2 regions of the Phenylobacterium sp. LjRoot225 genome follow, and region 2 is predicted to be linked to the other one. Evidence: predicted binding sites of a transcription regulator. Region 2 holds the regulator's gene; the other holds the start of a gene.
The links. Region 2 encodes LexA, which represses DNA repair genes until DNA is damaged. Its sites were predicted from a motif close to ATGTTCNCNANNTGTTCT; they were not measured.
Positions count from the first base shown of each region.

Region 1 (3,602 bases), on a different contig from region 2:
GGCCGGTGTCGCCCATCGACCAGAAGTTGTCGGAGGTGCCGATGCGGATGATCCGGTCGTCGGACAGGCCCGCGATCTTCTTCCAGAGGACCGGCGCCTCTTGGTCCTCGGCGTAGACGGTGACCAGCAGCCTGTCGACCGGGAGCTTGAACTCCTTGGTCAACAGGGTCCAGGCGGCCTCGATCGCGCCCTCCTTGAAGTAGTCGCCGAAGGAGAAATTCCCCAGCATCTCGAAGAAGGTGTGGTGGCGGGCGGTGTAGCCGACGTTGTCGAGGTCGTTGTGCTTTCCCCCGGCGCGGACGCACTTCTGCGACGAGGTCGCGCGCGGCCAGGGCGAGGCTTCGGCCCCGGTGAAGTAGTTCTTGAACGGCACCATGCCGGCGTTGACGAACAGCAGGGTCGGGTCGTTCTGCGGAACCAGCGGCGCCGAGGCGGCGACGGCGTGGTCCTTGCCCCGGAAGTAGTCGAGGAAGTGGCTGCGGATCTCGTTCAGGCTCGCCATGGATCGTCACGCGTAGGGTCAGGAAACGGCGAGCAGCTCGCCGGTCCCCTGATGTGGGGACTGATCGCCGTTTAAGGCGCCCCTCCTGAAAGGGAAAGCGGCCAAGGGCTCGCGGCCAGGGGAACCGGCCCCGGCGCCGAAAAGAAGCCGATGCTGAAGGGGCGAAGGGCGCGGCGAAAGAAGGAGGACGCCTGGGCGAACCCAGGCGTCCCCAACGCCTTCTCGACGCGAGCGCCCACACTGGGGGGCGCGGCGCGCCAGGCCCGGGGTGGCAGGGGGACCTGGGCGCCGAGGAGCGCATAGCGCGAGAAGGAAGCTCTGCCTCACCTGAGATTGCGCCGTAAAAAAGGCAGTTTCACGAAAAGCGGCGCGTCGGCGGCCATATTGCGCCCACTTCGGGGCCGACAGGCCCGGACCCGCGGTGGCTCAGGCGGAATGAAGCTGCACGGTTGCCCGGCGTGAAACCCGCCCGACCGGCGCCTCGAGGCGCCGGTCGCAAGGCGAAACCTAGTCTTCGTCGCCTTCCGAAGGGCCGACGAGGAGTTCCTCCTCAATGACTTCCTTGCGGCCACGGACCTGTTTCTCGATCTCGTTGGCGATGTCCGGATTGGCCTTGAGGAATTCGCGGGCGTTGTCGCGGCCCTGGCCGATCCGCTGGCTGTTCCAGGAGAACCAGGAACCGGCCTTGTCGATCACGCCGGCCTTGACGCCCAGGTCGATGATCTCGCCCAGCTTGGAGATCCCCTCCCCGTACATGATGTCGAACTCGACCTCGCGGAACGGCGGGGCGACCTTGTTCTTGACCACCTTCACCCGGACGTTGTTGCCGATGATCTCGTCACGCACCTTGACCGAGCCGGTGCGGCGGATGTCGAGGCGCACCGAGGCGTAGAACTTCAGCGCATTGCCGCCCGTCGTGGTCTCGGGGCTGCCGTACATCACCCCGATCTTCATGCGGATCTGGTTGATGAAGATGACCAGGGTCTTGGCCTTGGAGATGGAGCCGGTGAGCTTGCGCAGCGCCTGGCTCATCAGCCGCGCCTGCAGGCCCGGCAGTTGGTCGCCCATCTCGCCTTCGATTTCCGCCCGCGGCGTCAGCGCCGCCACCGAGTCGATGACGATCACGTCGACGGCGCCCGAGCGCACCAGGGTGTCGGTGATCTCCAGCGCCTGCTCGCCGGTGTCCGGCTGCGAGACCAGCAGGTCGTCCAGGTTCACGCCCAGCTTGTGGGCGTAAGACGGGTCGAGCGCGTGCTCGGCGTCGATGAAGGCGGCGGTGCCGCCGGCCTTCTGCACCTCGGCCACCACATGCAGGGCGAGCGTCGTCTTGCCCGAGGATTCCGGCCCGTAGATCTCGACCACGCGGCCCTTCGGCAGGCCGCCGATGCCCAGCGCCAGATCGAGCCCGAGCGACCCCGTCGACACGGATTCGATCTCGACGATCTTGCCCTTCTCGCCCAGCTTCATCACCGAGCCCTTGCCGAAGGCCCGATCGATCTGGGTCAGCGCCGCCTCGAGGGCCCGCTGCTTGTCACCGTCTTCTTTTGCCACGAGCCTCAACGCCGACTGAGTCATTCAAGCGCTCCCTATCTCACGATTCCGCCGGCCCGCCGCGCGCTGATCCCCTTCGAGGCGCCGCGCCGCAGCCAGGACTCATCCGTACGCCATTTGTTCTATGTTCGCAAGATGTTCTCATTTGCGATTTTATCGGGTCACGACGCCGGGTTGCCAGATACGTTACTTAGTGTAACGTATCTATGCCGAGCGCCTGCGAGCGCCACGGCATGGCGCCGTGTGGGAGAGATGAAATGGGTGATGCGGTTTCGAAGCTCGTGGGCTACATGCCCGACGCGTCCGGGCATCACCTTACCACTGCGGACATCCGTGAGCTTCAGCTCGCGGCGTTGAACGAGCGGCTTCAGGAGCGCATTGACCAGATCAAGCTCGTGAAGATGCGGGCCGACGACGCAGGGGTGACGGAGATCCGCACCCTGCAGGACGTCGTCCCGCTGCTCCTGCCCCACACGGCCTACAAGAGCTATCCCGAAAGCTTCTTGACCGAGAAGCGGTGGGACCGCCTGACCAAGTGGCTGGGCACGGTGTCGACGCGGCCGACGGACAACGTCGACCTAGAAGGCGTCACGGAGATCGATGACTGGCTGCAGCGGCTGGTGCAGGCCGGCCACTTCGTCTCCTGCTCAAGCGGCACGACCGGCAAGTCGGCGATGCTGACGGCGACCCAGGCCGATCTCGATTTCGCCGGCCAGGACATCGTCGCCCAGGTGCAATGGGGCTCGGACATCCGGGTGGGTGACCAGCGCACCCAGGTCGGCTTCGGCGCCACGGCCTATACGCCGCGCAACATGGCCACCGGACGCGCGTTGATGGAGGCCTTCGTCGACACCTCCAAGCCCCGGCCGGACTTCGGCGTGCCGCCGATCACCATCGGCTCCATCACCAAGATGATCGAACTGCGCAAGGCGATCGCCGACGGGACGGCGAAGCCTGGCGAGATCGTCCGCTTCGAGGAGGACTCGGCCGCGCGGCAGAAGGCGCTCGAACAGGCCTCGGTCATCGCCGCCGACGAGATGATCGCCAAGCGGCATGAGCGCTTCTACATCACCTCGATGTGGGCGGCGCTGCATCAGATCGCGGTGGAGGTCCGCAACCGCGGCTACAGCGCCAAGGACTTCCATCCCGAGAATGCGGTGTTTCTCGGCGGCGGATTGAAGCGCGCGCAGCTTCCAGCCGACTACAAGGAGTTCATCTACGAGACCTTCAATCTGCAGCCGCGCTTCATCTACCAGATGTACGGCATGCAGGAACTCAACAGCGCGGCGTCGCGGTGCCAGGAGGGCCAGCGCTACCACGTCGCGCCCTGGGTGGTCTGCCTCCCCCTGAACAAGGAGGGTGACGCGCTGGCGCCCGGCGTCGGCGACGGCGAGGTGGAAGGCCGCGCCGCCTTCTTCGATCTGTCGCTCGACGGCCGCTGGGGCGGGGTGATCTCCGGCGATCACGTCCATGTGGATTTCGGCCCGTGCAAATGCGGCGCGAAATCCCCTTCGATCCGTGACGACATCGTCCGGTACGCCGATCTCGA
Region 1 is NZ_CAXUPL020000002.1:87,839-91,440, forward strand. Features, by position in the region: gene alaS (alanine--tRNA ligase) at 1-502, opposite strand, end outside; gene recA (recombinase RecA) at 1,010-2,077, opposite strand; gene ACSQ2B_RS10775 (hypothetical protein) at 2,311-3,602, shown strand, end outside.
Region 1: a site for LexA is predicted at 2,178-2,195, ahead of recA (recombinase RecA). Genes of this name have one in related genera too.

Region 2 (3,602 bases):
GGCGCACATCATCTCCATCTCCGGCGTGCACATGGCGATCGTCGGGGGCTTCACCTTCGCAGGGCTGCGCCTGCTGATCGCCGCCTGGCCCTGGTTGGCGCTGCGGATCAACGGCAAGAAGGCCGCCGCGGCCGTGGGCCTGGCGGCGGTTCTGGCCTATCTGGTGCTGTCCGGCGCGCCGCCGCCGGCCGTCCGCGCCGCGGTGACCGCGTCCATCGCCTTTTGCGCCGTCCTCGCGGACCGCCAGGCGATCAGCCTGCATTCGCTCGCCGTCGCGGCCTTCGTCGTGCTTCTGCTGCAGCCGGAGGCGGTGACCCAGCCCGGGTTCCAGATGTCGTTCGCCGCGACCGCCGCCCTGGTGGCGCTGGCCGGCGTGTGGCCGCGGCCGGTCAAGGAGATCAACACGCCCTGGCCGATCCGCCTGGTGCAGGGCGCGGGGACCTGGATCCTCGCCGGCGCCGCGATCAGCCTGGTCGCCGGCCTCGCCACCGCGCCGTTCGCCATTCAGCATTTCAACCGGGTCTCGACCTGGGGCCTGATCTCCAACCTGCTGGTCGAGCCGATCTCCTCGCTGCTGATGATGCCTGCGCTCGCCGTCGGGGCGGTGCTGATGCCCTTCGGACTGGAGGTCGGGCCATTGCGGCTGGCGGGCTTCGCCATCGGCCTGATCAACCGGATCGCCGAAGCCGCGGCGAACGCCCCCTACGCCCAGGTGATCATCGCCAGCGGGCCGGCCTGGACCCTGCCGGCCACCTTCCTGGGGCTCTTATGGATCTGTCTCTGCCGCGGGCCGCTGCGCTGGCTCGGCCTGCCCCTCGCCCTGGCGGTAAGCCTGGTTCCCAAGCCCGCGGCGCCGGACGCCTGGGTCAGCGCTGACGGGGCGGCGGTGGCGGTGCGGGCAGGGCGCGAGGCGCTGCTGTTCCGCCCGGACGTGAAGCTGTTCGGCGCCGAGCTCTGGTCGCGGCGGCGCGGCCTGGCGCCCGTCGCGAGCCAGCCGGCGCGGGACGCGGCCTACGATTGCGACCGCCAGAGCTGCGCCCCGCGACCTTCGGCGCCGGTGCGGCTGGCGGCGACCTGGAACCTCAAACGCCCCTTGCCCCCGGGCCGGTTGAACGCTCTCTGCTCAGCGGCCGAGGTGGCGGTGCTGCGCAACGACGTCCGTCCCGAGGGCTGCGCCGCGCCGCTCGTCCTCACCGGCGCGGACTTCCGCCGCGGCGGTTCAGCTGAGCTCTATCGCGCCCCCGACGGCCGCTGGCGGGTGGTCTGGGCCCAGCCGTCGCGCGGACGCAGACCCTGGACCTGGGGACTCGATCTGCGCTGAGCGCGGGATGGATGCTAGTAGCGAGCGGCGTCCTTGGCGGCGTCGTTGGCCGCGCCGGCGGCTTCCTTGGCGGCGTCCGCAGCCTTGTCGGCGTGATCGGTCGCCGCCTCGGCGCTGGCGTTGGCCACCTCCGGCATCGAGGTCGCCTGGCTGGCGTCGGCCGCAGCGTTGGCGGCGGCGGCTTCCTGGCTGGCGGTGCTGGCGCTGTCCTCGGCCTTCACGGCCTCGGTCTTCTTGCTGCAGGCGGCGCCGGTCAGGGCGATGGCGGCGATGGCCGCGACGGTGATGATCCGCATTCGAGATGTCCCTTGGTACGGCCGGACCTAAGCCGTCCGGCCCGCCGCTAACGCATCGCGACGCTCAAGGTTCGCCCCCGGTCAGTGATATCGGCGGATCAGGCCGACGAGCTTGCCCTGCACGGCCACCTGGTCGGGGCCGAAGATGCGGGTCTCGTAGGCCGGGTTGGCGGCTTCCAGCGCGATCGAGGCGCCCTTGCGACGAAGCCGCTTCAGGGTGGCTTCCTCGCCCATCACCAGGGCCACGACGATGTCCCCGGAATTGGCCGCGTCGGTCCGCCGGATCACCACATAGTCGCCGTCGAGAATGCCGGCGTTGATCATCGAGTCGCCCTGCACCTCGAGGACGAAATGCTCGCCCGCGCCCAGCAGGGTCTCCGGAACCGGGAGGCGGTCGCGCTCCTGCTGGATGGCCTCGATCGGCGTGCCGGCGGCGATGCGGCCCAGCACCGGCAGGTCGCGGCTGTCGTTCGCCGCCAGCGGCGCGCCCGGGGGGGATTCCACCAGTTGCGGCTTGAACGGGGCGCGGCCCTTGGGCGGCGCGGCGGCGGTGGCCTGCTGCGGCAGCTTCACCACCTCGAGCGCCCGCGCCCGGTGCGGCAGCCGGCGAAGGAAGCCGCGCTCCTCGAGCGCCGTGATCAGCCGGTGGATGCCCGACTTCGACGCCAGGTCCAACGCTTCCTTCATCTCGTCGAAGGAGGGCGAGACGCCGGTCTCCTTGATCCGCTCATGGATGAACATGAGCAACTCGTGCTGCTTGCGGGTGAGCATGACGGCGACACCTTAAGACCTGGCGCTTCAAGGAACAAAGCGCAAACGCTTCAAATGTTCTCTAGGTGTTCCGGGTTAATGTCAAGTTACTGGCGACCGCGCTGAAATTGCGAAGCTTTCCGCTGGCGAAGGACTTCTGCTGCGGGCTGTTGATTCGAGGTTTCGGCGTCGCTGCCTACGCCGCCGGCGCTTGCACCCCAGCGAGCAGGGCGCGGGTGGCGGCGGTGACGTCGGCCTGGCGCATCAGGCTCTCGCCGACCAGCATGGCGCGGGCGCCGCAGCGCTCCAGCCGGGCCGCGTCTTCGGCGGTGAACAGCCCGCTTTCGGTGACCAGCAGGGCGTCCTTCGGCGCGAGCGCCGCGAGCCGTTCGGTGACGCCCAAGTCGGTGACGAAGGTGCGCAGGTCGCGGTTGTTGACGCCCACCAGGTCCGCGCCCAGGGCGCCGGCGCGGGCCATCTCGGCCTCGTCGTGCACCTCGACCAGGGCGTCCATCTCGAAGCGCCGGGCCTCGGCCATCAGGGCGGCGGCGACGGCGTCGTCGACCATGGCCAGGATCACCAAAATGGCGTCCGCCCCCAAGGCGCGGGATTCCGCGACCTGCCACGGGTCGACCAGGAAGTCCTTGCGGATGCAGGGCAGGGCGACGGCGTCGCGGGCGGCGGTCAGGTATTCATCCGCGCCCTGGAAGCTCGGGCCGTCGGTCAGCACCGACAGGCAGGCCGCGCCGCCTGCCTCATAGGCCTTGGCGAGCTTCGGCGGATCGAAGTCGGCGCGGATCAGGCCCTTGGACGGCGAGGCCTTCTTGATCTCGGCGATCAGCGCCAGGCGGCCAGGCCCATGGGCCCGCTCCAGCGCGGCGCGGAAGCCGCGCGGCGGGCTAGCCTTGCGGGCGGCGGCCTCCACGTGAGCGGTCGCGCGCTCGGCCTTGCGGGCGGCGACCTCCTCCAGCTTGTAGGCGGCGATCTTGGCGAGGATGTCGCTCATACGGGCTCCGGAGCCTTGGTGACGGCGATCAGGCGCGCCAGCGCGCCGGCGGCGCGGCCGTCGTCGATCACGGCGGCCGCCAGCTCGACGCCCTCGCGCAGGGTCTCGACCTTGTCGGCCACCAGGAAGGCGGCGGCGGCGTTGAGCAGGACGATGTCGCGATAGGCGCCCTTGGCGCCGTCGAGCAGCGCGCTCAGAGCCGTAGCGTTGTGCGCCGGCGGTCCGCCGG
Region 2 is NZ_CAXUPL020000001.1:1,005,553-1,009,154, reverse strand. Features, by position in the region: gene ACSQ2B_RS04920 (ComEC/Rec2 family competence protein) at 1-1,321, shown strand, start outside; gene ACSQ2B_RS04915 (hypothetical protein) at 1,336-1,617, opposite strand; gene lexA (transcriptional repressor LexA) at 1,699-2,388, opposite strand; gene trpC (indole-3-glycerol phosphate synthase TrpC) at 2,564-3,373, opposite strand; gene trpD (anthranilate phosphoribosyltransferase) at 3,370-3,602, opposite strand, start outside.